Linked DNA regions of Adhaeribacter arboris. The protein of the gene in region 2 interacts with the protein of the main gene of each other region in a pairwise test. Links are inferred from orthologs where the notes say so. Each region holds a gene or a part of one and is shown on either strand. Other genes may lie near its edges.

The links.
Region 1: the proteins of AHMF7605_RS21645 (region 2) and ung interact in binary tests that used the Escherichia coli proteins (3 or more experiments, as listed by UniProt). The link is inferred for Adhaeribacter arboris from one-to-one orthologs.

What each region holds. Positions count from the first base shown.
Region 1 is NZ_PYFT01000001.1:1,735,644-1,750,553, forward strand. Bases 11,853-14,725 are described here. They hold ung (uracil-DNA glycosylase), read right to left. Parts: upstream 13,686-14,725; coding sequence 13,020-13,685; downstream 11,853-13,019. Other genes in these bases: lepB (signal peptidase I), read left to right, coding at 11,853-12,801; apaG (Co2+/Mg2+ efflux protein ApaG), read left to right, coding at 13,799-14,185; AHMF7605_RS07195 (O-methyltransferase), read left to right, coding at 14,199-14,725. In the rest of the region: AHMF7605_RS07135 (TonB-dependent receptor domain-containing protein), read left to right, coding at 1-2,025; AHMF7605_RS07140 (CTP synthase), read left to right, coding at 2,271-3,902; membrane protein insertase YidC, read left to right, coding at 3,918-5,729; AHMF7605_RS07150 (ABC transporter substrate-binding protein), read right to left, coding at 6,142-7,791; AHMF7605_RS07155 (metal-dependent hydrolase), read left to right, coding at 7,874-8,557; AHMF7605_RS07160 (ParA family protein), read left to right, coding at 8,578-9,357; AHMF7605_RS07165 (ParB/RepB/Spo0J family partition protein), read left to right, coding at 9,424-10,341; AHMF7605_RS07170 (DUF5683 domain-containing protein), read left to right, coding at 10,344-10,976; dapB (4-hydroxy-tetrahydrodipicolinate reductase), read left to right, coding at 10,973-11,689; more of lepB, read left to right, coding at 11,707-11,852; more of AHMF7605_RS07195, read left to right, coding at 14,726-14,910. UniProt on the Escherichia coli protein: Excises uracil residues from the DNA which can arise as a result of misincorporation of dUMP residues by DNA polymerase or due to deamination of cytosine.
Region 2 is NZ_PYFT01000001.1:5,326,426-5,341,461, forward strand. The notes cover bases 7,155-10,153. They hold AHMF7605_RS21645 (class I SAM-dependent DNA methyltransferase), read right to left. Parts: upstream 9,397-10,153; coding sequence 7,912-9,396; downstream 7,155-7,911. Other genes in these bases: AHMF7605_RS21640 (hypothetical protein), read right to left, coding at 7,155-7,551; AHMF7605_RS29885 (hypothetical protein), read right to left, coding at 7,555-7,731; AHMF7605_RS21650 (RNA-binding domain-containing protein), read right to left, coding at 9,389-10,153. In the rest of the region: AHMF7605_RS31180 (IS3 family transposase), read left to right, coding at 1-430; AHMF7605_RS21610 (hypothetical protein), read left to right, coding at 766-1,089; AHMF7605_RS21615 (hypothetical protein), read left to right, coding at 1,176-1,424; AHMF7605_RS29875 (hypothetical protein), read left to right, coding at 2,137-2,313; AHMF7605_RS21620 (hypothetical protein), read right to left, coding at 3,000-3,857; AHMF7605_RS21625 (hypothetical protein), read right to left, coding at 4,056-4,847; AHMF7605_RS21630 (hypothetical protein), read right to left, coding at 5,039-5,848; AHMF7605_RS21635 (hypothetical protein), read right to left, coding at 5,974-6,243; AHMF7605_RS29880 (hypothetical protein), read left to right, coding at 6,542-6,718; more of AHMF7605_RS21640, read right to left, coding at 6,763-7,154; more of AHMF7605_RS21650, read right to left, coding at 10,154-10,882; AHMF7605_RS21655 (AbiV family abortive infection protein), read right to left, coding at 10,932-11,579; AHMF7605_RS21660 (restriction endonuclease subunit S), read right to left, coding at 11,576-13,549; AHMF7605_RS21665 (type I restriction endonuclease subunit R), read right to left, coding at 13,550-15,036. UniProt on the Escherichia coli protein: The subtype gamma methyltransferase (M) subunit of a type I restriction enzyme. The M and S subunits together form a methyltransferase (MTase) that methylates A-2 on the top and A-3 on the bottom strand of the sequence 5'-AACN(6)GTGC-3'.

The DNA.
Region 1 (14,910 bases), 3.6 Mb from region 2 along the record:
AACGCTGAAAAAGATATTTCCAACGCGGGCGGAACAGCGGCCGATGTACTCCGGAAAGTTCCCACGCTAACCGTTGACTTAAACGGCAACGTGCAGATGCGCGGCAACAGCAACCTGAAAGTCTTGGTAAACGGCAAACCTTCGGCCATGATGGCCCGCAACCTGGCCGATGCCTTGCGGCAAATGCCCGCCAACATTATTAAATCCGTTGAAGTTATTACCAGTCCCGGCGCTAAATACGATGCCGAAGGCTCCGCCGGCGTCATTAATATTATCACTAAAAAAGGTTTGCAAGGTTTTAATGGCTCAACCAACATTACGGCGGGTAATTTTAACCGCTCTATCGGCACTAATATAAATTATAAAAAAAAGAAAATAGGTTTAACTCTCTCGGCCAACACCTATCAGTACCGTAACCAATGGGAAAGTGAGAACACCCGCACTACTTTATTTAACAATCAACCACAAAACATTCTTATTCAAAGAAGCATTGCCGATAATACGGGTACGGGTGGCTACGGCGAAATGAGCTTAGATTTTGACCCGGATTCCCTGAGCCGGATTAACTTCTCGGCCAACGTGTGGGGCGGAAATTTCCCCAACAACAGTACGCTTTATAATCGCCTCACTAATCCAGCCGGACAGGAAATTCAAGCCTTCCGCAACGACCGGCGTTTCCGGAATCCATACGGCAACGGACAATTAGATTTAGGTTATACCAAAACTTTTAAGAAACCCGAACAGGAATTTTCCTTACTGACCCAATTTAGCCGAATGCCCGATAATTATTTCTACGATACGGATAGCTACTCGCTGGCGGAACAATTAACCTACCGGCAACACAGCACCAATTACAGTCGCAATAAAGAATACACAGTACAAACCGATTACACGCATCCTTTCACGGTAAAAGGCGCCCACGATACTACCAGTATTAAACTAGAAGTGGGCGTAAAAGGAATTCTGCGCGATATTGGCAGTGAGTACCGGGTCGCCGAATCTTTGGACGGAGCCGGTGAGTTAATTCCGAATCCTTCCCAGTCCAATGATTTTAATTACAAGCAGCAGGTTACGTCCGGGTACACCTCAGTGCGTTTAGATACCAAAAGAAAATGGGGCTTAAACATAGGAGCCCGGCTGGAGCACACCGATATTAAAGGTGATTTTGTTACAACCCAAACCAAATTAACTAATCAATACAATAATTTAATTCCGAGCATTACCCTATCCAAAGGCATAAAAACGCAAACGTTTAAAATAAGCTATACGCAACGAATTCAGCGGCCACTTATCTGGTACTTAAACCCTTGGCTCAATGCTAGCGATACCTTAAATGTAAATACCGGCAATCCTTACCTGAAACCAGAGTTAAACCACGCCACCGAGTTAGGTTATAATGTAACCACTAAAAAAGGATTATCGGTTAATACGGCTTTTTATTGGCGCTACACCGATAATGCCATTGAATACTTAACCGTTGCCGACCCAAATGGAGTTACCATCAGTAAACCCCAAAACATTGCCACCCGTCAGGCGTATGGCTTAAATTTAAATGTATCCGGTCAGCCTAATAAAGAATGGAACCTGAACGGAGGTTTAGACCTGCGCTACGTAGCCCTGCGCAGCCCGGCTTTAAATCAGAGTAACAATGGAATGGTCTGGAGTATAAACTTTAACAGCACATACAAATTACCGAAAGATTTTTCATTACAAGCCAACGGCAATTTTGGTTCTGGCTGGATTAGTTTGCAAGGTACTAACTCGGGCTATTATTGGTACGGCTTTGCCGGCAAGCGTGAATTCTGGGACAAAAAAGCCAGCCTTACTTTAGGCGTTAACAACCCGTTCAAACGAAGTATTCAACAAAACGGCAAACAAACGGCGCCCACCTTTATCAGCGATAATCGTTGGTCGTTCGTTAATCGTTCGGTACGGCTAACGTTTGAATGGCGTTTCGGTCAGATGACCGCAGGTGGCGGCAAACAAAGTAAAAAAATCACTAATGACGATAAAGGTGGCCGGTAAGATTAACTATTTTATTAAATAATTCCTCCATCTAAAGCTAGAGGCAATTTAATAGTATGTATCCAAAAAACTGTTAATTATCATATTCTTTTCAACGTTCTCACTTTACATGGTGTCACTGGTTACTGCTAGCTTCTGGTAAATTGCCACTAGCTTCCGCTAGTATATTTTGTAAATCGGAATAGAAATAAGATATAACTCATAATTTCCTCGTATCTTTGTATCCCATAAGCCTTAAAATACTTATGGATTCTAAATATATTTTTGTGACGGGCGGGGTAACTTCCTCCCTCGGGAAAGGCATTATTTCCGCATCGCTCGCCAAACTTTTACAAGCCCGAGGTCTCTCGGTTACTATTCAAAAATTCGACCCTTACATTAACATCGACCCCGGTACCTTAAATCCTTACGAACACGGTGAGTGTTTTGTAACCGACGATGGCGCCGAAACCGATTTGGATTTAGGCCACTACGAGCGGTTTCTAAATATTCCAACTTCACAAGCCAATAACGTAACTACCGGTAAAATTTATAACCACGTTATTACTCAGGAACGCCAGGGAGCTTACTTAGGGAAAACCGTGCAGGTAGTACCGCACATTACCGACGAAATTAAACGGCGTTTACTTTTGCTCGGCCAAACCGGCGTATACGATATTGTGATTACTGAAATTGGGGGTTGTGTTGGTGATATTGAATCGTTGCCTTTTATTGAAGCCGTGCGCCAGTTACGTTGGGAATTGCCTCAAAGCGATTCGTTGGTAATTCATTTAACGCTACTGCCTTACCTGAGAGCAGCCGGTGAATTAAAAACCAAACCTACCCAACACTCGGTAAAAGCACTTTCGGAAGCTGGAGTACAGCCCGATATTTTGGTTTGCCGGTCGGAGCACCCTATACCGTTGGAGATGCGCAAGAAAATTGCCCTTTTCTGTAACGTTAAGGTAAACTCTGTAATAGAATCGCTGGACGCCGAAACTATTTACGACGTGCCGCTGATGATGAAAAAAGAAAAGCTAGATGACCGGGTTATCAAAAAACTTAAAGTTGCGGGAAAACACGAGTTAAATCTCGACTCCTGGAAAGAGTTTTTAGGCCGTTTAAAAAACCCCACCGAAGAAGTAAATATTGCCTTAGTTGGTAAATACGTGGAGTTGCCAGATGCTTATAAATCCATTATTGAAGCGTTTATTCATGGTGGTGCCGCCAATGAATGTAAGGTCCGTATCAAAACCATTCAATCCGAATACATTACTCCCGACAATATCGACATGCTGTTAGGAAAAAGTGATGGGATTTTAGTAGCACCCGGTTTTGGTAGCCGGGGTTTTGAAGGTAAACTGGAAGCCATAAAATACGTGCGAGAAAGAAATATTCCTTTTCTAGGTATTTGCCTGGGCATGCAGTGCGCTGCCGTTGAATTTGCCCGCAATGTGTTAGGCTTATCAGATGCAGCATCCACGGAAATGAACCCTGACACTACTAATCCGGTTATTGATTTAATGGAAGGGCAGAAAGATATTACCCAGAAGGGTGGTACTATGCGATTGGGTGCCTATATTTGCGAGTTAAAAAAAGGAAGCCGGGCGCAGCATATTTACGGAAAAACTAAAATCAGCGAACGGCATCGGCACCGTTACGAATTTAATAATCAATACTTGCAAGCATTCGAAGAAAAAGGCATGTTAGCCACGGGTATTAACCCCGAAACCAATCTGGTAGAAGTAATTGAATTGCAAAATCACCCCTGGTTTGTCGCTGCCCAATACCATCCCGAATTAAAAAGTACTGTTCTTAATCCGCACCCGCTGTTTGTGAAATTTATAAAAGCGGCTATTCATCACACCAAAACTAAAAACGATTATTTAAAAGGTTAATACCTATATTATTTTATGGAGAAAAATCAAGCAGTAGGCTTAGTTATTATTTCGGTCCTGCTGATCGTTTACATGACATTTTTTGCTCCCAAAGAGCCACCAAAACCTGTTCAGGAAAAACCAACCACTACCGCTGGTGCTTCCTCCACTACTATTGCTGCCACTCCCGCTAACATACCGGATTCGGTACGTGCCCAAGCTCTAGGCGAGTTTGGTACGGTAGCCGTGGGTACTGCCGAGGAAGCCCACCTGGAAAATAAAAACCTGCGTGTTACTTTAAGCACCAAAGGCGGTAAAGTAGAAGAAGTACTACTAAAGAATTATAAAACCTGGGATAAAAAACCGCTGGTATTATTCGATAAGCAAAGCAGCCAAACGGACATAAGTTTTCAAACTAATTCCGGCAAAACAGTTAAGCTATCCGATTTATACTTTAAAGCCTTGCCGGTTTCGAACCAGAATGGCACTCAAGCTATTACCTACCGGGCGGAATTAGGAGCAGGTCAATCTATCGACCAGACCTACGCTTTAACGCTAGACGGGTTTACTTTGGACTACAAACTTAGCTTTAAAGGTTTAAATCAACTACTAACCGATAAACCTCTGATTTTAAGTTGGAACGACCGATTAAAAAAGACAGAATTTGACCTGAAACAAAACCGGGATCATTCGCGCCTGAACTTGATGACCGCCGAAGAAGACTTTGATTACTTAGTAGGCAAACCCGAACAAGCAGAAATAAAAAAATTAGAAACTCCGGTTAAGTGGGTGTCTAATAAACAAAACTTTTTCTCGGCCGCTATTATTGCTAAAAACACTTTTTCTGGGGGCGAGGTAAAAGCTTCTTTTAACCAGGCGGACACAACCGAAGTTAAAACTTTTGCTACTACGCTTGCCATTCCGGCCAAAGATGTACTGGGCAGCGGCGGTGAATTTACTTATTTTTTCGGGCCTAATGATTACACCGTTCTGAAGAAATTGCCTTTCAATTTTGAGCGTAATCTAGAACTGGGCTGGGGCATTTTTGCTTACGTAAATAAGTTTCTGATTATTCCGGTTTTCCACTTCCTACAGAAATTTATTAGCAGTTACGGTATTATCATTGTTCTACTGGTTTTGTTTATTAAAACCTTACTGCTGCCGCTTACTTACAAATCGTACCTTTCCATGGCTAAAATGCGGGTATTAAAACCCGAGATTGACGCCATTAAAGAGAAGCACGATGGCGACATGCAAAAGACTCAATCGGAAACCATGAAGCTGTACAGCGAAGTGGGCGTAAACCCCATGAGTGGCTGTATTCCGGTGGTGCTTTCGATTCCGGTATTGTTTGCCTTGTTCAACTTTTTCCCTAATTCGATTGAACTGCGGCAAGAACCGTTTTTATGGGCCCGCGATCTTTCTACCTACGATGTTTTTGCCCGTTTGCCATTTACCATTCCGTTTTATGGCAACCACGTGAGTATGTTTACGCTTCTCATGACGGCTTCGACCATCCTGTATACCTGGTCGAATAATCAGGTAAATACCAGCATCCAGGGACCCATGAAGTTCTATTCTTACCTGATGCCTTTAGTATTTTTATTTGTGGTTAATTCACTTCCTGCTGGTTTAAGTTTCTACTATTTTGTGGCCAATATTATTACTTTCGGCCAGCAAGAGTTAATTAAGCGTTTTGTAGATGAAGATAAAATCCGGGCAAAACTGATTGCCAATAAAGAAAAAAATAAAAACAAACAGCCGGGTGGTTTCCAGAAACGTTTGCAAGATGCCATGAAAGCTGCCTCTGAACGCGAAGCTCAGCAAAAGAAAAGCAGCAAAAAATAGAATCGCGGATTTCCGCAGATTAAAGGATTACGCAGATTATTTATAAACAGAAAAGCCGTTCTTAATGACTAAGAACGGCTTTTCTGTTTATAACTGATACTTAAGAATTTAAATTTACTTTTACACGATAAATTTAGCTCTATAGCATATTGAAATCAGATAACTAATAGCAAACCGCCTAAATCAGCTGCCATAAAGAAGGAGATGCATCTTGGTGGTTTTGAAAACCCTCCAAGCTTGGGCAACATTCCAAATCAAATTTATGGAAGGCAGTAAATACTAATTTGTATAATTCCTAAGTTATTCTTCCATAGAATACGCATTTTCGGATGTTTAAACAAGAATCTGCGTAATCCTTTAATCTGCGAGAATCTGTGATTGAATAATCCTATAATTCGCATAAATCTGCGATTCAGATTTTATCTACTTTTTCCAATCGCAGGTTATTCATGGCATCGGCTTGCAGACCTGTAATGTTATTTTGCGTTAAACGAATTACTTCATCGTAGAACAACACAATCACCGGACACTCCTCCACCACTATTTTATCCATAGCCTGATACAAGGCATAACGTTTTTGTTCATTCTGCTCCAATCGGGCTTGTTCGTATAAATGGTCGAAGGTTGCATTTTTAAAATGAGTTTTATTAGGACCAGCCGGCGAGAAATTAGGACTGTAAAATAAAGCCAGAAAGTTTTCTGCATCCGGGTAATCGCCAAACCAAGATTTCATGAAAAATCCCGAACGTCCGTTATCTACCGCTTCCTGGTGCGCCGGAAATTGGTTGATGTTAATATCAACCTGCACGCCTACCTCAGCCCAGTTTTTTTGCATGAATTCCGCTATCTCTTTGTGCTCCGCTACTGTATTGAGGCGAATACGTAAAGGTTTTTGCGGTCCGAAACCAGCGGCCTGCAATAATTTTCGGGCTTTTTCTGGTTGATAGGAATATCCCATCACTACTTTATTATTAAACGAAGGCAAAGCCGGTGGTACCATGCCGGAGTGCCCAGGAGTACCCAGATTATTGCGGTAATACAGAATAAGTGCTTTTTTATTTAAAGAGAGGTTTAAGGCTCTTCGCACGCGCTTATCGCGCAAGGCCGGATTATCTTCCGGTAAGTTTTTCGGGTCTAGCTGAAATCCTATGTATTCGGTATCCAGGTAAGGTCTTTTTTCTACTTTAAATTTACCGGCAAAATCTTCCTGCACGGTGCCATCCGGGTTAAATATTAAATCTTTAGAACTGCCTTTAACTCCTGACAAAAAATCAATCTTGCCTTGCTGAAAGGTGAGAAATTCCAGTTTCCGGTCGTTAATAAAAGAAATCTGTACGGCATCCAGATAGGGTAAGCGTTTCCGGTGATCGTCAAGCTTCCAGTACTGGGGATTTTTATGGTAAATAATGGCGTTCTCTTCGTCCCAGCTTTTAAATAAAAACGGCCCGGTACCAATAGGATGGCTACGAAAATCTTTCCCGTATTTTATAACTCCTTCTTTGGGCACCACAAAGGCATACGGCATACTTAAAATCCCTAAGAAAGGAATAAAAGGTTCTTTTAAATAAACTAATAGCGTACTATCATTCAGAGCTTTAAAGCAAGTGTCTGCAACTTCTCCTTCACTATTTTCCAGCACTTTCCCTTTAAATATCCAACTACCGGTACTGGCTGTTGGAGGGTCCAAGATTCGTTTGAAAGAATAAACAAAATCATTTGCGGTCACCCTGCGACCTTTACCATTTGCAAAAACCATGTTGTCGTGAAAAAAAACATCATGGCGCAAGTGAAATAAATACCGGCGACCATCCGGCGAAATTTCCCAGGATTGCGCAATGGCTGGAGCGGGTTGAAGCTGATTATCCAGCTCTACTAACCCATTATACAATTGGGTAACTGCCCATATATTTCCCTGATTGCGGGCGTACGCTGGGTCTAGGGAGGTTAAGGATTCCGGTTGGTTATACTTAAAAACTTTTTTGCTCGTTTCTTCAGTAAACCGCCTTTTACAGCCCCAAATTACAAGTGCCCAGCAGCAGAAAAATATCCGTAGTCTCTTCATGCAGAATAAAAATTTCTCCCTAAAATAGTATATCTTTGCGCAAGTTTTAGGTATTAAATTGCTGCCATTACATTATTCCAACATGACCGTTACATATCTGGGCCATTCGTGTTTTTTATTTGATTTTGATGGGGTTAAAGTGCTTGTTGATCCATTTATAACGTATAATGATCTGGCTAAATCCATTGATAAAGAAAATATTACCTGCGAATACATTCTTTTATCCCATGGCCACCAGGACCACATGGCCGATGCGGAATATTTCGCTAAAAAAGACAATGCCACTTTAATAGCCATATACGATATTGCGGAATGGTTTAAACAAAAAGGCGTGGAAAACTTGGTGCACCTAAATATTGGCGGTAAAGCACCTTTACCGTTTGGCACCGTTAAAATGGTAACGGCGGTGCATTCGAGTGTATTGCCCGATGGCAGCTATGGCGGTAACCCGGCGGGCTATGTTATTCAAACTGTGGATAAAGTATTTTATTTTGCCGGTGATACGGCTCTTACTTACGACATGAAATTGATTGCCGAAAAATTCGGCCAGGTGGATGTAGCCTTCTTACCTATTGGTGATCGGTTAACGATGGATATAGAAGATGCCTTAATTGCCGCCGAATGGGTGAATACAAACAAAATTATTGGTATGCACTATGATACCTTTCCGAATATAAAATTAGACAAAGAGCAGGCCTTTAAAGCTGCTCAACAGGCAGGTAAAGAATTAATTTTACTAGCCATTGGAGAAACCGTAACTATTTAAGTTTAGGAACAGCGTATAAAATGGGAAAAATAATTGCAGTAGCCAACCAAAAAGGCGGTGTAGGTAAAACCACTTCCGCGATTAACCTGGCTGCCAGCCTAGCCGCGTTGGAGTATAAAACCTTATTGGTAGATGCTGATCCGCAGGCGAACGCTACCTCTGGTATTGGATACGATCCGAAAGATATTTCTACTAGTATCTACGAGTGTATGGTAGATGGGCTGAACGCAGCGGACATTATTATATCTTCTTCTATTAATTTTTTAGACTTAATACCTTCGCATATCGATTTAGTTGGAGCTGAAGTTGAGATGATTAACCTGCCTAACCGCGAGGAAAAGATGAAGGAAGCTTTAGCACCGATTAAAGACAAATACGATTTTATTATTATTGATTGCTCCCCATCATTAGGCTTAATAACCGTAAACTCGCTTACAGCCGCCAACTCCGTAATTATTCCGGTGCAATGTGAGTATTTTGCTTTGGAAGGTTTAGGTAAGTTGCTTAATACCATAAAAATTATTCAGTCGCGCTTAAACCAGGAATTAGAAATTGAAGGCATTTTGCTGACCATGTACGATGTACGGTTACGCTTATCGAACCAGGTAGTGGAGGAAGTAAAGCTCCATTTTCAGCAAATGGTTTTTGAAACTATTATTCCGCGAAACGTGAAACTGAGTGAATCGCCGAGTTTTGGTTTGCCGGCCATTATGCACGATGCTGACAGCAAAGGTGCCATTAGTTATTTGAACCTGGCCCGCGAAATTGTGGAAAAAAATGCCGTGGTTCAAGCACGATAATTTACTGCTACCTGTTACTTAATTTAGGCTTTTACCGGAAAGCAGTTTCAAATTGTATTAATTCGAATGTCCGAAAATAAAAATCAAGTAAAGAAAAAAGGAGGATTGGGTCGCGGCTTAAACGCTCTTATAACGGGTAGTTACGATAAAAAAGAAGAAGCCGCTGTTCCTGTTGCGGTAGCTCCCGTAAATGCCATTGCTGAAATTCCTTTAGATACTATTCAGACAAACCCTTTTCAGCCACGTACGCACTTCGACGTTGAAGCTCTAGAAGAATTAGCCGAATCCATTAAAATTCAAGGTATTATCCAGCCTATTACGGTACGCAAGTTCGATGAAAATACCTACCAGCTAATTTCCGGCGAACGCCGGTTACAGGCTTCTAAGTTAGCCGGACTAAAAACTATTCCGGCTTTTATTCGACAAGCCAATGACCAGCAAATGCTGGAAATGGCTTTAATCGAAAACATTCAGCGCGAAAACCTGAACGCTATTGAAATTGCCCTTTCATATCAGCGATTACTGAGTGAATGTAATTTAAAGCAAGAAGAACTCGGCGATCGGGTAGGAAAAAAACGGACCACCGTTACCAATTACTTGCGCTTATTAAAACTTCCGCCAGATATTCAAATTGGCTTACGGGACAATCAAATTAGTATGGGTCACGCCCGCGCCTTAATTAATATTTCTACCGTTGAAAAACAATTAGAGGTTTATAAACGCATTATAGCCGATGAACTGTCCGTACGGAAAGTAGAAGAATTAGCCCGCCATTTAAATAACGAATCCAATCAAGAACCAAAAAAAGTAGAAAAACCAACCCCGACTCCCTCCGGCGAAATTAAAGTGGTAGAATCCCGTTTATCTACTCATTTCGGGACCAAAATTCAGGTAAAATCAAATTCTAAAGGTAAAGGAGAGATTAAAATCCCTTTTGTTTCCGTTGATGATTTAAACCGGATTTTGGAAATTTTAAATTATTAGTTATGATTGTTGCCCGTCGGAGTGTTGTTATTTTTTTAATATTTTTTTGCTGCCTTAGTAAAGCTCAAGCACAAGTTATCACGGCTGGCAACGATTCTATTGAGGTAAGTTCCACTCCCGCGGATACTCTTTCTAGGGGTATATTTGGAAGTTTAAAAAGTTGGGATAAACCTTCGCGGGCAGCTTTATACTCGGCTATTATACCGGGTGCCGGACAATTTTACAATAAAAGCTACTGGAAAATACCGATTATTTATACGGGTGGGGTCACTATCGGTTATTTCTTTAATAAATGGCATAAGCTTTATCTATCTTTCCGGTCTTCTTACGAAGTAAGGATTAGTCAAAAACCTTTAGCTCTGCCAGATCAATATGCCCAACGGTTCCCGGCCCCTACTTATACGCCGAACCTTGTTCGGGCAAGAGACGAGTATCGTCGTTATCGGGATTATAATATCATCTTTGCTATGTTATTATATGGCCTTAATGTAAGTGAAGCCTACGTAGATGCTCATTTAAAAGGCTTTGATATTAGTGATGAGTTATCCATGCGGTTTGAACCCACGATTATTACCGGTCCAGGTTTTGGGTACACTCCCGGCTTTGCGGTAAAATTAAATCTTAAAAAACAATGAGAATACTATTAATTGGCTACGGTAAAATGGGCCGCACCATTGAGCAAATAGCAAAACAGCGGAATCATGAAATTGTTGGCACCATAGACGTAACAAATACGAATACCTTAAGCCAGTACAATAATAGCAATGTAGATGCGGCTATTGAGTTTACCCATCCTGAATCGGCCTTTGAAAATGTAAAATATTGTTTAAATAACCGCATACCCGTTGTTTGCGGTTCTACGGGTTGGTTAGATCATTTCAACAAGGCCAAAGTTCTTTGTGAGTCGAGGAACGGTGCGTTTTTCTATGCCTCTAATTATAGTGTCGGCGTAAATTTATTTTTTCATTTTAACGAATATCTGGCCTCTAAAATGCAGGCTTATCCTAATTTTAAAATTTCGGTGAAAGAAGTACACCATACCCAAAAGGTAGATAAGCCTAGTGGCACAGCTATTACTACGGTTGACGGCATTCTTTCTCATTATTCAGATAAAAAAGGTTGGGTGTTAGCACCGGAACAAGCAGATAATAAAATTGCAATTACCTCCGAACGCATAGGTAACGTAGTGGGAACCCACATGGTACGCTACGAATCAGAAAACGACACCATTGAACTATTGCACGATGCACATAGCCGGACCGGCTTTGCCGAAGGTGCGGTAATGGCGGCCGAATGGCTGCAAAATAAAAAAGGTGTGTTTGGAATGAAAGATATGCTAAATTTGTAAGTTACAATATCATACGTATGAATATCAAGTTATTAACGAAACCAGAAAGAAAACCCAAAAAGCAGAAAAGCTTCTTCCGGGAATGGGGTGATGCTATTTTATTTGCGGTAATAGCGGCAACTCTTATCCGGTGGGCTACTTTCGAAGCGTATACCATTCCTACTCCTTCCATGGAGAAATCGCTTTTAGTAGGCGATTATTTATTCGTGAGCAAGCTGCATTATGGCCCTCGTACGCCACGTACCCCCTTGCAGGTACCTCTTACGCACCAAACGATCTGGGGAACTAATATACCGTCTTATTCCAGCGCTATTCAGTTAAAATCACATCGGTTACCTGGCTTTTCTAAAGTAAAAAATAATGACGTGGTGGTTTTTAATTATCCGCCGGAAGATCAATACCCCGCCGATCTGCGCACCAATTACATTAAACGTTGTATTGGCATTGCCGGTGATAAAGTTGAGGTGCGCGACATGGAGGTTTACGTAAACGGTATTTTAGCGACTAAACCCGAAAAGCTGCAGTATAGCTATTACTTAATGACTGAAAACGCGATTAACGAGAAAACGTTTGAGGAATACGACATTACCGATATTAATATGGTGCAAGGTGGGTATATAGTTCATACTATGCCCGAAACTGCCGAAAAATTAAAAGCTTTAGATTTTATCAAAGAAGTTCATCTGTTAAAAGATCCGGCCGGAGTAGCGGACCCTAGTGTGTACCCCAATCTACCTTCCCGCTTTAAATGGAACAAAGATAATTACGGCCCGGTACAAGTACCGAAAGAAGGACAAACCATAACCCTCGATTCCATGACGGTACCCCTTTACGAAACTGTTATCCGGAAGTACGAAGGAAACGAAAACGTAGAAGTAAAAGGCGATCAAATTTTTATTGCTGGAAAAGAAATTAAGACCTATACATTTAAGCAAAACTATTACTTTATGATGGGCGATAACCGGCATAATTCGGCTGATTCCCGTTTTTGGGGTTTTGTGCCCGAGGATCATATTGTAGGTAAAGCCGTTCTCATCTGGATGTCAGCCAATCCGAATGGTGGCTTGGGAGGCAAAATTCGCTGGAACCGGATATTCAATATTATTCACTAGGGTTTAGTCCATAGTCGACAGTCCACAGTTAATCTTATATGAATTGGTTTTAAGTTAACCAATATCTATTTCATAGTTGACCGAAAGGTAGTTATTGCATTTTAATGCTTTATATAAAATAAAAAACAAAAAAGTATTGATTTAGGTCAGTACTTTTTTGTTTTTCGGCAGCATATCTTTTTTTGCAAATAGAAAAATAGAAGTAGCAATTTTAGATTTTACCAATCTATTTCGGTTAAAGCATGTTGCTTTAAGTAAGTGTTAGCCTGACTGAAATGCCGGCAACCAAAAAAACCTTTATCGGCCGCAAATGGCGAAGGGTGCGCTGCCTTTAAGATACAATGCTTTTTCTTCTGTTCAATAATTACTCCTTTCTTTTGCGCGTAAGCTCCCCAAAGCATAAAGACTAAATTTTCCTTTTTTTCTGACACAATCTCGATCACCGCATCCGTAAACTCCTCCCAACCTTTTTTCTGATGAGAACCAGGAGTATTAGCCCGGACGGTTAAAGTGGCATTCAGCAATAAAACTCCTTGTTTTGCCCAGCGCTCCAGATTACCACTTTTCGGAATAGACTTGCCTAAATCATCCTGAATTTCTTTAAAAATATTCCGTAAGGACGGAGGTATAGCCACGCCATCGTTTACCGAAAAAGCAAGACCGTGGGCCTGACCAGGTCCGTGATAGGGATCTTGTCCAATTAAAACAACTTTTACTTGGTCAAACGGGCATTTATCAAAAGCATTAAAAATCTGACCGCCTGGCGGGTAGATCGTGTGCGCAGCGTATTCTTCTTTTACAAACGAAATAAGCTTTCTAAAATAATCTTTCTCAAACTCTTGTATTAATTCTTCCTGCCAGCTTTTTTCTATTTTTACGTTCATAATTATATTTTTTACAGTTTTATTCTGAAAACAGTAATTTTTAGGTATTTCCTTGTTTTACCAAAACTATTGCCTAAAATTGGGTGTTATTAACCAACAAAAAGGCTTTCAATATGGATACAACCACTACTGAAGGGGTAAAAATAACGGTTACTACCAACTATTTACCCGACTATTCCAGCCCTTCGCAGCAGCATTTTGTTTTTGCTTACAAAATTGTTATTGAAAATAACAGCGAATTTACGGTAAAGTTATTAAGGCGGCATTGGTATATCTACGATTCTAACGCAGTTGTACGGGAAGTGGAAGGGGAAGGTGTAGTTGGCCAGCAACCTGTGTTGGAGCCCGGCGAATCGCATGAATATGTATCTGGTTGTAATTTGAAAACCGGCTTGGGTAAAATGCGGGGTACCTACACCATGGAAAGATTAGTAGACGGAAGTTTGTTTACCGTAAATATTCCGGAATTTGTGTTAATTGTGCCTTACAAACTAAATTAGTTTTACCTTTTTTGTGTTCGCAATCCGGCTGGTATATTACTATATTCTACATTTTATTAAATCCACCCGGTTACATGGTATCCACTCTCCCTTTGTTTTTGATTTTTATAATCGGGTAATTATTCATACGGGTACTTACCGTATTTTTCCGGTTATTGAAAAAATACGACAAGATCTATTCAAAAGTAACAAGCTAATTCAAATAATTGATTTTGGTGCTGGCTCTCAAATTCGTAATACGCCCACTAAAACAATAAGTCATATTGCCCGAACGGCAGCCAACCCACCCCATACTGCCCAACTACTTTTCCGCTTAATCAATTTTCAGCAACCAGCCACCATTCTGGAGATTGGTACCAACTTAGGTATTACTACTTCTTACCTAGCCGCCGCAAAAAAAAAAGCCCGGGTATATACGCTGGAAGGTTGCCTTGATCTGGTGCAACAGGCGCAATCTCTTTTTAAAAAACTTAAATTAAAGAACATAGAAGTACTAACGGGTAACTTCGACGATACCTTACCCGCGCTATTAACTACCATAAACACCCTCGATTTTGTTCTATTCGATGGGAACCACCGTTATGAACCCACTTTGCGCTATTTCGAATGGTGCCGGGTAAAGGCGACAGAAACTAGTATTTTTGTATTTGACGATATTTACTGGTCGAAAGAAATGCAGCAAGCTTGGCGACAAATATGCGCCCACCCCGAAGTAATGATTTCTA
Region 2 (15,036 bases):
GGACCTGGCGGACCGAAAGGTGGTGGGTTGGGCCCTGAGTGAAACCATGGAAGCGGAAGTAACCAGTGTGGCTGCCTGGCGGATGGCAGTGAGGAACCGACCGATAACGCAATCGCTGTTGTTTCACTCCGACCAAGGCGTACAGGATGCCTGTCAGCCGTTCCCAAACCAGCTAAAAGGCATGCCAGTGCTGCAGAGCATGAGCCGTAAAGGAAACTGTTGGGATAATGCCGTAGCGGAAAGTTTTTTCAAAACCATAAAAACGGAGCTAATCTATCATCAAAAGTTTACCACCAGGCAAGAGGCCAGACTAGCCGTCTTTGAGTACATCGAGGGCTGGTATAATAGAAAAAGGAGGCATTCCGTATTGGGCTATCGCACACCCTGCCACTTGGAAAGCTTATACCTGGAAAATTCAATAGCTGCCTAATAAAAAGCCTCCAGTAAACTGTTGCAATTCCAGTTAACTTTCCCACTTCCTTAAAAAACTGGCCCTTTAAAGGACCAGGCGTGTACTTATTGCTAGGGCGAGTAGTAGCCGAGTTTGGATTTCCCAGTTTAGAGGTGGAGAAGATGGATAAACTGCCTTTTCAGGAAAAGCATCAAACCCTTACTAGCTTGGAAAAATCAACTAATTGTAGCTAAATTTATTTTGCTAATAATATTGGTTTTAAGAAATAAATAGTTAAATATGCTAAATAAATTCGCAAATCACTTTTATTCATATCTCCTCAAATTAAGAGGATAAACTAAAAACTAAAATCTATGGAAAACATACCCCGCCACGTTAGAGCCGAAATGAAGGAAATAGCTGCCCAGGTGCGCACTTTTCAGGTGCAAAAAATTACGGAAACCTTAATTCATCTGGGTTTTACCTTCTCCACCCAGGCCGAATTAACCACTTTTGAACGCGAGCGCATGCATGGCATTATCGATGCGGAATGGCCGGAAGTGGAGCACCTCTATGTGGATTATGGGACAGAAAAGGAAATCTACTTAGCGAAGTGTAATAATTATCCCGAAGAAAATGAAGCCGAACAGCTCTACTTTCATGATGGTTATTTTCAATTGCCGGAGGAAAACCTGTAAGTAGATAATTTTTCCTATATACACATGAACTAATATTGCATTCTCGTGTTCTTTAAGCAATTCGAACCATTACGGGTATTTGCTTCATGAACCTTTACTACTTCCATCAGCTTCCTTCGGAGGACAGAGCGACCCTTGTTTGGGAGCAGGGCGAGTTTCTCACGGTTCGCGTGAGCGGCAACTGCAACGTTTGTTTATATGACATGAGAAAGTTCTTTGCCGAGATCTGGTACCGGGTAGAAGAAAACGAAGTGGAGGCCGTCAGAGGTTTTACGAGTAACTCGTGCTTGGAGCCTTATTTAAATCTGGTGGATTTATCCGATATAATCAGGTAAGCTATGGAAGAAAGGCAATGGTAGTACTGGCCTTTAAATCTGATGGTTTTGATATTGGCAAGATTCATCTTAAAAGCTTGGATACAGGAGCGCTGGATTAACCCTTACATAAAGCAAAAACGCAATAGACGTAAATGGTAAAACACGATGACCCACGCCTGACGTATAAGTTACACTTTCCCCGTAAAGAATCAAGACGGTTAATGCGTTTACTCCCATTTTTATTCCTGATAGCCGTATTTATTAACAATTTCCGTGCTTGGATGAATGGCGGTCCCTGGTACTACTCTGTGTTGAATGTATGGCTACTAGCAGGTTGGATTGTGGTGACAGCAGTGATTTATAGAAAGAAGAGACAATAAAAAAGCCACTCGCGAGAGTGGCTTTTTTATATTTTATAAATGTTTATCCAATTATTAATATAGCGGCACATCATAGTGGGTGAAGGTCGTAAATCCTATTAAGATTACTTCATCAGCAATCTTAATAGATTTATATTCATTCGTCGCTGCTACATTCTTGCGAATCCAGGTATACTTACGGGCGTAGTTGTTTTTTTGACAATCTTTAAATTGTTTATAGGGCCAACTTTCACTTTAACAAGAAACCCATACGAATAATGTTGTATGTGGTCCTATTTTCCCAAATAGGCTTATGGATCAGAACGATTAGCTTAATAACAGTTGTAGTAAGGCCATAAAGCTATAAATCTATGGACGTAAAAATCTACTCTAATTCTACAGAACAAAAAAACATTAACCTAGCCGAATCACTAAACTTGTTAGCAGAAACATTATCTAATGCGCAAACCAAAGCAGATTTGTCCAAATTAACACTCAGCCATAAAGATACCCGAGAAGCGATTCAATTCTTAAAAAGCTTGCTTTAGAGATTGCCTTAGTTTAGGTGTTTTATATTTTAAGTCAATTAATCCATTTACGATAATATAAATTTAACATTTAGCTATGAATCCTATTGACCTATTCGCCCTTTCTACTACTGGCTTTATTGTTTCTACCACATGGTTAGTTTTGCGCCTTAAAAAGAAATCCGCTTAAATTATCCAGCTGTTCCTTATGAGCTTTATTTCTTAAGCCTAAGGATCTAGCGATAATTAACGGGTTAAATGCCCCTACACCTGCTCCTTCAAATTGTTGCACCCAGATTATGTTCTCTATGGAGACTATGGTAAAATAAAGTTCTTGTTTATTAAGTCTTTTTCTGCTCTTAGGTCCTGAAATGTACTCTACTACTTACCTACTTCCTTAACTACAATAATGAAATAATATCAATAAACCAGGTGTCAACAAGATTAAGGCAGCTATAATGGTTTTATGAGCAATGACAGGCTTTGGCATGGTAATACTTTTTTAGTAAGTGGTTAATACATATATTTTTATGTATCCATGAACCTTGTCAGACCTTTTCTTGCTTATAGTTCCTCGATTAATCAACAAAAAATTATTATATAGCTAAAGGTAATCCAGTATTCTCCTTTTCTTGGCAGGAACTAAAAATCAGGCTAAAAGCGCTACTCTGATTACTGGTAATTAAATAATCATTAAGTAATTTTATCTAATTACAAGAGTAGGATCTGGTGCTGGTAAGGGGTTCACTAACTTTACCTTGAAAACTGCTGATGGAAGAAGCTTTAACTTCATACCCTTCTGCATTGTACTCCCGGGTTAAATCATTGTAAGAGAATACCCCGGGAACATCCGTTTGAGTACTTATTTTAAGCAAAGGATTTTTACTAAGTGGTATAGTTTCCCAATTATATACTCTCAATAAGGAGTATTCCGAATACTTGTTTTCCTTAGTAAGATCATATTCCAGGGTACTTACATAGGGTTTATTGTTGATGTAGTCAATTTGTTTTACCACATTGCCGTTAAGGTATTCATATTCAATCACCCTTATATAATCCGGACCTGTTGCATACTTATGAATGTAGGTTATTTTAGAAACTTGTCCTTCGGATTTATAATCCGCTGAAATTATAGTAGTGAGTTCCCCTGACGAATTATACATACTGGTTTTTATCCACTTATTATTTTGGTCATACTCATAACTGGCCATGCTTTTACCCTCCGTATTTGGATTGCTTTTTTGCAGCCTGATGATTTTACCGGCATTATCTCTAATGACAGTATCAGTGGAAGTCAATACCGGATTGTATTTTGTAGCAGGAATATAAGTAAAAATACTCTGTAACTTTTTATCCGCTCCGTACTTTAGAGTGACATAGTTGCCGTTGCTACTCTCTTCCTTGGTGAGTAAACAGGTTACTTCTAGCTTCTCAGGAGTTTCGGGTACTGGTACCGGATCCGGTTCTTTTTCTTGATTCTGGGTGCATCCAGCAATAAGAATAAGTCCCAGCAGAATACCAAATGCATTGTTTTTTCTGAAAATAAAATGTATAATATTAATCATTGCTTCTAGGGTAGGCCCACATAGGGTCTATAAAATAATAGGTATAGAATATTTTATATTTAATTAATCTCTTTTGATTTTTAAATTAAGGGAATGGTATGCACTGTTTTAAGCTTTGTACTAAGCCTAAGGTAACGTAATAGGATATACCAATAATTTAATAGTACTTAATCCGAATTCTACTATTTGTAATACCAATTACTGACATTCATACTCGGCAATGTTAGTAAATATATCAGCTTCCACCCCATCGGGATTCTGAAAATTATAATCCATTATATTTTTTAGGGCATAGCCCAGTTCATTGAATTCATAGGTGATTAGAAGCGTAGCGGCAGCTTGGCCCTTGCCATCATACTTTGTTTCTTTTTTAAGCATGTTCTTATTGGCAGTCGGACCCATGAGGTACTTCCTCGCGTAGGTCTGGTAGAAATCCCGGAGTTTTTCTTCCTTATCCAGGTAGTACTCATATTCGGTTTTTATATCCGGCAATCCGGGCTGGTGAATTACTTCTTTCATGCAGTTGCCGTTTAAGTAAGTGTATTCTCTAACAGCATTATAGACCGCCATGTTGGTATTGTAAGTACTCGTTATCCGGGTACGATTTCCTTCCCTGTCGTATTCACAAGTTCCCTCCAGTTTTCCATCGGTGAATAATCCAGTGGTTGGAATAGGCCTTGTTTTAAAGAATTTTGTGATTAGTCCCAGGGTATTGCGCTCAAAAGTAAAAACATCCACAATGTTCTCGGTGAGTTCCTGCTGTCCATAAAAGTAAGTAGCTTTTTGCTTAACAGTAAATTTTTCCATTTGCCCTAGGGCATTAAAAGAATAGGCGTAAGTAGATTTTACCTTACCTTGCCCATAAGTTGTTTGCAGCGTTAACCGGTTTTGACTATCATACTGATAAGTCGTGTAGGATGTAGTATCCTTTTGGTTATATAATTTAACGATCCGGCAAGCTGTCGGCTCAGCTTGAGGATTAGATACCATCACTGTCGCCTTTTTCGCAACTAGTAAGCAATGCTATAATAGCCAGGCACAAAGCTATGGCCCAAGTGGTGGCAGGGAGTAAAGGTTTATTCATGTATAAGGATTAAATTTAGACGGTACTATTGGGTTTAAAATCGGAGTAGGTTACCGGAGATAAGTACAAGTCTCTACACTATTGGTATAATGTGAATTTACAAGCAATCATATTCGAACAGGCGAGAAGTAGTACCTTGTCCGTAGCTACTGGTACGCGTAAAAATCTGTTTGGTGGGATAGCCTTGATCGTTGTACTCCTGAAAGAATTCAAACGTCCCACTTGTAGCTGTATATACTTTGTAAGAACGCGTTTCCAATAACAGCATGTTCTTATTAGCGGTGGGTCCTAAAAGGTTAGATAAATTGGAAGCTTGTTCAAATGCTTGCAGCTTATTTTCTTTCGTTAAATCAAATTCATACAGGTTGGTTCGCTCCGATTCCTGGCCTTCATTGATTATTGCTTTTACACAGTTTCCGTTCTCGTAGGTAAAATAACTAACCGCAGTTAAGGCGGTAGCTAAAACGGTGGTCGTAGTTTTGATCCGATTGCCCTCACTATCATAGGTGCAAATAGTCTCGAAGATGGGTCCGGGGTTGTTATTTTGCAGATCAGAAGTCACGTATTTGGCAACTTGTCCCTGGCTATTATACTCAAAAGTGTAAACCTGGTGATAGCCTCCGTTGTATTCTTGTGCAAAATCGAAGTTCCGTTCCCGTACATCTACCGTTATCAGTTGTCCCAGGTTATTGTATTCGTAAGTTATGGTACTCTTTTCTTTTCCTTTGTAATAACCTTTGGCTTGAAGTACCCGGTTTTGATAGCCATATTGATAAAGGGTATATTGAGTGGTATCATTTAAATCATAGAGTTTAGCTACCCTACAAAAAGAAGCTAGGGGTCTAACTTCTTCTTTCGGTTCAGAACCATCACCCTGCTCGCAGCCGGTTAAAAAGGATAAAAGCACCAGGCACCAAATAATTGGCCTAGAAGCGGTACTAAGTAAGAATTTATTTATATGGAAGTACATGAGTTGGAAGTACAGAATGTTTTGTGTTTGATGATAATGGAAGACTGTGAGGCTGAATAACACTACTTACCGGGCCGGCGGCCGTAACTATTCTCCGCATCCGATTTGCTTACCGCGGAAATCGGATGCGGACACCGGTTCAAATCGGCTCTGCTCTCCGTGCGCTGATAGGCATAGGCACTGCCACCCTCACAGGTGTACACCGGTGGAGCTTGCTGTTTTTTTACCGACGGCTTGGAAGTAAAAGCTTGTGGTTTAGCGGGAGTGGTCGTTTGAGCCGAAGCCAAACCTGTGTGCAGTAGAAAAGCTAAAAGGAGTAAAAGTTGTCGCATTAATAAAAGTTTAATTTGCCTGATTAAATATTGTAATTATAAAATATTTCACTAGGCAAATTAAAAGCCAGTTTTAAGAGTATGCTGGAATTAAGTAGATGTTAGACAAAGATTAGGTGTAAAGTAGAGTGGCATTGTTTAATAGTATAATTTGTATCTTTAATGGCAAACATACTCCATGGGGATAATTGTAATAATCGTTCTATAATGCTATAAGAATATATAACTTTCTGAAGGGGCATCAGCAAAACATATTTTGAGAACAGGTCGTTTTCAACACAGAATATTAATTCAACGCATGAAGCCGTACCACGAGCTAACCTCAAAAGGTAAAATCATCCGCATGACTATTGCCCGGATAGTTATTCATAGTGTTTTACTCCTTGCCTTTTATTTTGCCTGCGCCCGTTTATACAAGAAAATAAATAAAGTGAGAACACCGGCTAATCGGGATAAAAGCTTACCTATTGCTTAAATTAGAATCGTCCTTTTTCCTCCTTGCCAGAATAGCTTGCCGGATTAAGGCTCAATTATCTCTACTGAGGGCTGGCTATCATCTTGGGTATTCTCGGCTGCACCATTAAACTCGTAATACTGAATATTAATGTTTAATATATTGTCGTAGGGGATAGAAAGGTAATTACCCGGGATCTCTCTAAAATGGGTTTCCCCGGTAGCACTAAAGGTCTTTTTGGATGGGTACTTTATGATGATGCGGTCCAGGCCTCCACTCGTTCTGGATAGATAATAATCTTCCAGAATGCCGGAATAAATAATTCCCTCACCAATATTGGTTAAAACATCCACCATTATAAAGTCAATATTTTTGTGGTATTTCCAGCCCCGTTCGGTGTTCAGGTATTCTCCGGTAAACCAATAATGCCAGGTATTCGGAAACCGGAGAAAAGAAAAATAAGGTAGCGTATCCAGGCTTAAACCTCTGACGAAACTTCTCGCTCCGGTACCTACTAAAATACCAAACACGGTTAAACCAATATTATAGGTTAGTATAGGAGCTATATGCGCATGTATGTTCTGGAAGATAGGAGGAACCCGTTCTTTATCGTTTCCGCCCACTACCAAATAACCAATGTTCTCCAGTAATACTTGATAGGACGTTGTAGCTTCTACGACTAAAATGGCAAAAGCATGTAAGAGGATGGCTGGGATAATGGCCCAGATAATCTCATTAACTAGATTAGTGGTAATGTACTCAATGGAGAATCGGGAAGAAAAATAGCTTCGGCGAAGGGCAATACCAAGAAGAGTAATGAATACGAGAAGTACTGTAACAAAAGCAAAATTCACCTACTAAAGCTCTTTTACTTTTACGGTGGAACTATTAATTTTTAAGTTAGCAATAACATGCGCGTTTTTAGAAGAAGCCTCCTGAATGCTTTTTAGAATAGCTCTTCCTTGAGTCTCTTTGCTAAAATAATTTTTTGCTGTTTTACTTTGTCTGGCCTTCATAGCGCTGATTTTATCCAATATGATAAATAAAACGTAATTTTCAAAATGTAGATTCAAAAATTAAATGAGTAATAGTAGGTACCTAGTGCTTAATGAAGTCTACCAAGTACTACTTTTACTCATTCAGCCAGATTAGGTTTGCTTAAGCAACTTTTGATGAAAGATGTTTAAATTATAACTTTAAACTATTCCTAAGAATTACTTCTCCAAAGCCGTTAAAATTGTCCGGAAACTCTCTAATCCTGCTTCCAGGTTCTCGATTATATCCTCTGCCAATACATCCGGGTCCGGTAAGTTATCTAAGTCGGCGAGGGATTTATCTTTTAGCCAGGTAATGTCGAGGCTGGTTTTGTCACGGGCGATTATTTCTTCGTAGGTGAATTTACGCCAGCGGCCTTCCGGGTTGGTTTCGGGGTGGTAGGTTTCGGTGCGTTTGTGGCGGTTTTGCGGGTTGTAGCAGGAGATAAAATCTTGCAAATCTTCCAGCTTAAGTGGGTTCTTTTTAAGGGTATGATGGATGTTGGTGCGGTAATCGTACACCCATATTTCTTTGGTCCAAGGGTCTTTGCTGCTGGGTTTGTTATCGAAAAAAACCACGTTGGCTTTTACCCCGTGGGCGTAGAAAATACCAGTGGGTAAACGCAGGATGGTATGCACATCGGTGGTTTCCAGTAGCTTTTTGCGGACGGTTTCGCCGGCTCCTCCTTCAAACAGCACATTATCCGGTAATACCACGGCAGCCTGACCGGTGGTTTTAAGAATGCTGCGGATGTGCTGCACAAAGTTAAGTTGTTTGTTGCTGGTTGTTGCCCAGAAATCCTGGCGGTTATACGTAAGGTCTTCTTTTTCCTGTTCGCCTTCGGCGTTGGTAAAAGTCTGGCTGCTTTTTTTACCAAAAGGCGGGTTGGCCAGTACGTAATCGTAGCGCACACCGATATCGGCAATCAGGGCATCGGCCGGAGAAATAAAATTATCGCTGTCAATGTCGCCGATGTTGTGCAGGAACAGGTTCATGAGCGCTAGGCGACGAGTGCTGGCTACAATTTCGTTGCCGAAGAAGGTTTTGTATTTCAGGAACTGCCGTTGCTCTTTGTCCAGGTCGTGGTGGGCTAAAAGGTAATCGTAAGCGGCCAGGAAGAAACCGCCGGTACCGCAGGCCGGGTCGGCGATGGTGCGCATAGGCTCCGGGTCTACGCAGGCTACCATGGCTTTTATTAAAGCACGGGGCGTGAAATACTGGCCGGCACCGCTTTTGGTATCTTCGGCGTTTTTCTCCAGCAGACCTTCGTAAATATCGCCTTTATCTTTTACACCCATCATTAGCCATTGCTCGTTGTTAATCATAGCAATGATTTTGGAGAGCTTGGCCGGGTCCTGGATTTTGTTCTGGCTCTTGGTAAATATTTGCCCCAGAATACCTTTTTCTTTGCCCAGTTCCCGGAGCATAATGGTATAATGGGTTTCCAGTTCGGCTCCTTTTAAATCTACCAGGCTTTCCCAGTTGTAATCTTTGGGAATAGGTAACTGGCGGTTGTGCGGTGGTTTGGTATATTCATCCGCCATTTTCAAGAATAGCAGATACGTAAGTTGCTCTAAATAATCGCCGTAGCCCACGCCATCATCGCGGAGGGTATTGCAGAATGACCAGACTTTAGAAACGATAGCGGAGTTGTTGTTACTCATTTTTTAAGTTCTTCTTTAAATATTCGGTCAGATAATACCCGCCGGTTTGAGGAGCATCACCTCTAAACTCAATGAATCCAGCATCTCGAAGTAACCTCAAATATCTTTCAAGGCTTTTCTCTGAAATTCCTGTACTAGTTCTATACTCAGGAATCCTTTTTCCTTCTTGTCTAACTATAGCGTTAAGAAGGGTAGCCAGTTTAATTTTAACATTCTTAGTAGCTCCCTCAATTGCTCCCTCAATTGCTCCCTCAATTGCTCCGTCATTTACAGTATCAGTTGTTCTATTACTTATAACCTCATTAACTGTACCGTTAACTTCTAAAGGAATAGCCATTTTAAATACATCACCTTCTTCAAAAATTGGCACTTTGCCAGGAGCGTAGTGGGGCAGGTATTTATTTACGTTTAAAATACCGGAGCCTAATTCATCCACGTGGCCTAGTTGGGTGAAGAATTTGGCGATAACTGGATTTTTCGCAAAAGGAGAAAAGTTTTCGGGTAATAAGCGACCATAGGTGTGCGGCCGGTTAGCATTCTCAGTAACTACCCGGTCGGTGTAAATGAAGAGCCGAGCGGGATAAGCGTTGGTAAACTCCCGGTGTACGAGCAAATTGGCTACAACTTCCCGGAAAATCTTGGACCTAAGACTAACGCGAATGGCTCCTTCCAGAAAAAACTTATCGGGTAGGTGCTTAGCGATAAAGCTCATTAGTTGGTCGTAAGTGTCTATCAGGTTGGTTTGAACATAAAGACGGTCATCATAACGGTCTAGGTTTTGGCGGCGGACCAGTGCATCCGTTTTGTAATGCGGTAAAATACTTTGAATGATTTCGTCCTGACCTAACAGAAGAGCGGCGGCTAAAGTATAGCCCTCCTGACCGGTTTGCAGGTCGCGGCGGAAAAGGCCGGCTTTCCGGAGCAATTGTTCGTCGTCGAGGGCTAGCCAGGGATGATTATAGTCGCGGCTGCGAATTAAGTTCCGGACTTTCGGAAATAGCTCCGGATTAAAGTCGGAGAACCGCAGCGCTGGGTAAATAGTGTTTTCGGAATAACTGGCACTTTTGCGGGTGTATAATTCGGAAATAGCAATATGGCTGGTAAGTTTATAATCACCATCTTCGCTGCGGTCATAAACGATGCGCCGGCATTTGTGTACCTGCGAACTTTCCGGAACCTGGATATGAATAAGGGTTGCACCTTCTACTTCCACTAATTGGGGGAGCAAAATAAAAGGCGGTTCCAGCAATTGCGGATTATTAGAAATATTGACAATTTCTTTTAAAAGTTGTGGTGCGCGGGCTTTATTAACACCGAGTACTTTGCCACCATCGGAAATTCCTAATAAAATATCGCCGCCGGCTCTATTTAGGAAAGCGCATACGGTTTCGAAAAGGTTAGCGGGGAGTTCCGAAATTGCTTCCTTAAACTCAAGTCGCAAGCCTTCTGTTTGTTGCAGTAATTGCCTAACACGCGCTTCGTTCATTTAAAATAATACTAACTAATTGTAAGATATTTATTCGCCGTACAAATATTTATTCGCCGTACAAAAATGACCTTATTCTTTCATCAGTTAAAGGCATTGTAAAAATTGGACTTATAAACTGCAAAAGCTTATCTGATAAATTTTTATACTTTTGATAGCATATTTTGTCAACATCTTCGGGTATCATCCAATCTTTTTGATAATCAACATAAAAGCCTTTGTTTTTAAGGTTATTAGCCCCTTTAATTAACTCGCTAAGCATTTCCGCCTCCTCTTCGGTTAACTCCCCTAATTTTAAAGCCTTACTTAAAAAGATTGCAGTAGATTGAAATTTGCTTAAAGCGTTATGTGGAGTAAAGAAGTAATACTGCCAATTATATTCGTAATCAGTAATGTAGTATCCTGTTAGTGATAGTAAGAATTCTTCAATATTTAAATGCTTAAAGCTGTGATTTCTAAATATTTTATCTCTTTCAACCGGGCTTATAAAATAAATATCATTGTTTAAACCAATCAATATCAGTGCTTTGATTAATTCTTCGGAAGCAAGAATAACGTGCGAAACGGCAAATCCATAAAATTGCATATTAGCGGCAGCTTCACTCAATAATAAATGATTTTTTCCATTCTCGAAAGAATAACAGGCTCCTGAAAGCAAATCACAATCGGCCCAATAATCTATTTTTTGATTTTTCACTTCTTCTTTTTCAATGTTTTTTTCTCCTGACTTGCCGTCTTCAAAACCATTGAACCTTTACCTTGAGGGATAAAATTGTGGCTTCTCATCCAGGTTAACGCTTTATAAAACTTCTCCCGATTTATGTTTAGCTTTCGCTCCGACCAGTTTTCTCGGGACTCATAAACAATTTCATCATCCGTCGGATTTTTGCTGGCCAATAATAAATTATTCCATCCGGCAAAAAGCGTAGCAATCACTTCGGCTTGTTCCATATCAAATTTCAAAAAAGTTTCTATTAAGGCATTTACTTCTTTAAATTGTTGCTCTGTAAGGAATTGCTGAGTTTTAGCAATAATGTTTTTCATGCCCCGCAGAGAGGTGTATGTATGGCCAATTGGTAGCTTTTTAATTTGAAACCAACCTGCTTTTGTTGCCCGATGTTCTACCTTTTTTAAATGATTAAAATCATCAGGACCAGCGGCATCTTTTACCGGCTGCCTGCCTAATGAAATGCCAAGGAAATTTTCTACCTGATGGGCAATTTTTTCGTCTTTTACGTGATTCAACTTGGGTAAATGCTCCGGGTGCTTTTCATGAGTGTCAATCACCAAGGCAAGAATGCCCGCGTGTAAATCAGTAGCAGTAATACCAGCAATCTTCATGGGAAATTCTTCTTCGGGAACCAAAGGGATAATTTTTGCTTCTTGTTCTTCAGTAACAGTATTGAGGACTTCTTTATAAGCAACCAACTTACCCTCAAAAGCTTTCTTTAAAATACTCTGGCAAAGGGTTTCGGCTTGTTGCAGGCTTTGGGTGATGGTTTCTTCTACTTTATCGCAAACACTTAGGCGGCTTTCTACTTCCTGAACAATTTTTCTCTGTTCTTCAATTGTACAGAGTGGAAAAGGCATTGAATTACAATTCTCTTTATTAAGGTATTGAATAGTTGTTGAAGTGGATTTTTTCTCGAAGTAATATTTATTTAGCTGAATACAATAGGCAAGAAAATTAGAGTCAACTAAATCATTTGTTAAGAAAGCATGCAACTGTTGATTTATAACAATTGGTTTTTCAACTACAGCACTTATCCCAAAAGTACCGACACAAGTCATTATCACACTACCAGTTGGAATTACTCTAGCGTTATATTCCTTTATCTCTGAATCAGATAATCCTAATTTAATCGTTGTGTAATCAATTTTAATTGAATGTTCACTGAGATTCGGAGTTGTTACCCATTTTATTTCTCCTGTAAATGATTTAGGTTTATCCCTGTTCGGAACAATACTTTTACATATATCTCCAATTTTAACCAATCTCCAACCCTCCAGCAATTCACTTTCTTTAACGTCTGGATTGGTAAGTTTTCCTTCAAAAGCCCACTTTAAAACGGCTTGGCGGTAAACTTTTAACTGCTGCCGGGCAGTTTCTAATTGTTCTTTGCCTTTGTCTAATTCGCTTAGCAGTTCCTCTATTTTGGCAACTATTTCTTGTTGTTCATCCAATGTAGGATAAGGTAAAGGAATTTCCTCAATGGTTCTAGAAGACAAATGCTTTACCGTTACAGAAGAAGTTTCAGCATGAATGGCATCAAGGAATGGCTGTAAACAGTAGAATAAAAACCTTTCGTTAATAGCCTCAGAGTCTGGTAAAATCCTACAAACTCGTTGATTTAATAATGCATCTGGTCCTTTCCAATAAGATGCTTTAAAATCTCCATCCATTCCAATAAGGATATTTCCTTTATGAACTATAAATTCTTCACTGTAATTTCCTTTATATCTATCAACTGTAGTAGTATTATCAATATCACGTATTCTGATTAAGGGCATTCCTTCATCCTTGGAAAAGAAGGAAGAACTGAACGCGTAACCATTTTGAACCTTCGCAACTTCTTTTAAATATTTTCTATCCCAATGTTCAGCCTTAACTAATAATTGGTGTTTACCTTCTTCAACTATTTCAATCGGTTTTCTTCCAAGTGCCATCTACGCCGCTAACTCCTCGTTTAATTCATTTATAATTTCATCGGTCTGATCACCGAACAGTTGCCACATTTTACCCAAACCCCCGTGAGCATTAAAGGGGCTTAAATCAAAATCGTCGCGCTCCAGCCGGAAACTGTTGGCTACGTAGTCTTTTATCATCCGGAGCCATTGCATCTGGGTTTCGGTAAACTTGAGGGTACCGGCCTGCTTTTTAAATACCCATTCCTGAAAGTTACGGTCCACGGTTTTGTCGTAGGCCGTCAGGGTTTCGTCGAGTCCGCTTACTTTCCGGATGAGCGCCACCAGAGCCATGAGTTCGTTTTTGGGCTGGCCATTTACTTTTTCCAGTTGTTCGTAAGCCCGCCAGATGTTTAAAGGCGCTAAGTTAGGTCTTGCAGCTTTAATTGTTTCCACCAAATCCTTCATCATTTTATAAGTGAGTTCCCTCCGCCCGTAGGGTTGTCCGTAAAATAACTGCAAAGCCGTAATTTCGGTTTGGTGGGTTTCTATCCAGGTCCGGAAATCCTGCACCAGGTTTTCGGCTTCGGCTTGGTTGTCTTTTACCCAGCCAATATTTACCAGCTCATCGGGGTTAATGTGGTCAATTACCTGGTCGTACTTTTTGCGGACATCAATCACATAATTCCTCAGGTCGTAATCGTTAAACACGGCCGTAGCCTGCTCAATAATTTGTTCGTGTTGTTCCTTTACCTGGGCTTCAATTACATCGGGGGCAGCACCGGGGTTTTGCGCCAGTGCCTGTAATCGTTCGTTTTCCAGCGTGTCCGGGTCGTAGGCGTGCAGCAGTTGCTTTACCACCTGGTTTAGGGTAAGTCCGCCGGCTTTTTCGGCAAAGGCGAGTTTTTCTTTTTCGTTTATCTGTTTATCGAGCCGGATGAGGCGGTTGGCCAGCGTGGTGAGCATGGCTTCGTCTTTGTTGCCCATGGCAATGCCTTCCAGTACTTCTTTCAGCGAGAGGCCCGGCTTTTTCTCCAACGGGCGGCTGTCGGTTTTCCGGCTTTTCTCTACCCCAATGGCATCTATAATCACAAAATGGTCTTTGGTGTATTTAGCGGCCGGGGTGCCGGTAGCTTTGAGTTCTTCTAAACTACAGGTGCGGGTGCCGCGGCCTTTCATTTGCTCGTAATAGCTGCGGCTTTTTACATCGCGCATAAACAGCAGCACTTCCAGCGGCCGGATGTCGGTACCGGTGGCAATCATATCTACGGTAACGGCCACGCGCGGGTAATAACTGTTGCGGAACTGCTGCAACACGGTTTTGGGGTCTTCGCTGCGGTAGGTTATCTTTTTGCAGAACTTGTTTTCTTCGGCAAATTCTTCCCGCACAATATTTATAATGTCGTCGGCGTGGCTGTCGCTTTTGGCAAAAATGAGCATTTTAGGTACTTCAAACTTGCCATCCGGTCCAATCCGGTCGGGGAACATTGCCGGTAAATTATCTTTATCGGCTTTAGCAATGAGCCGGA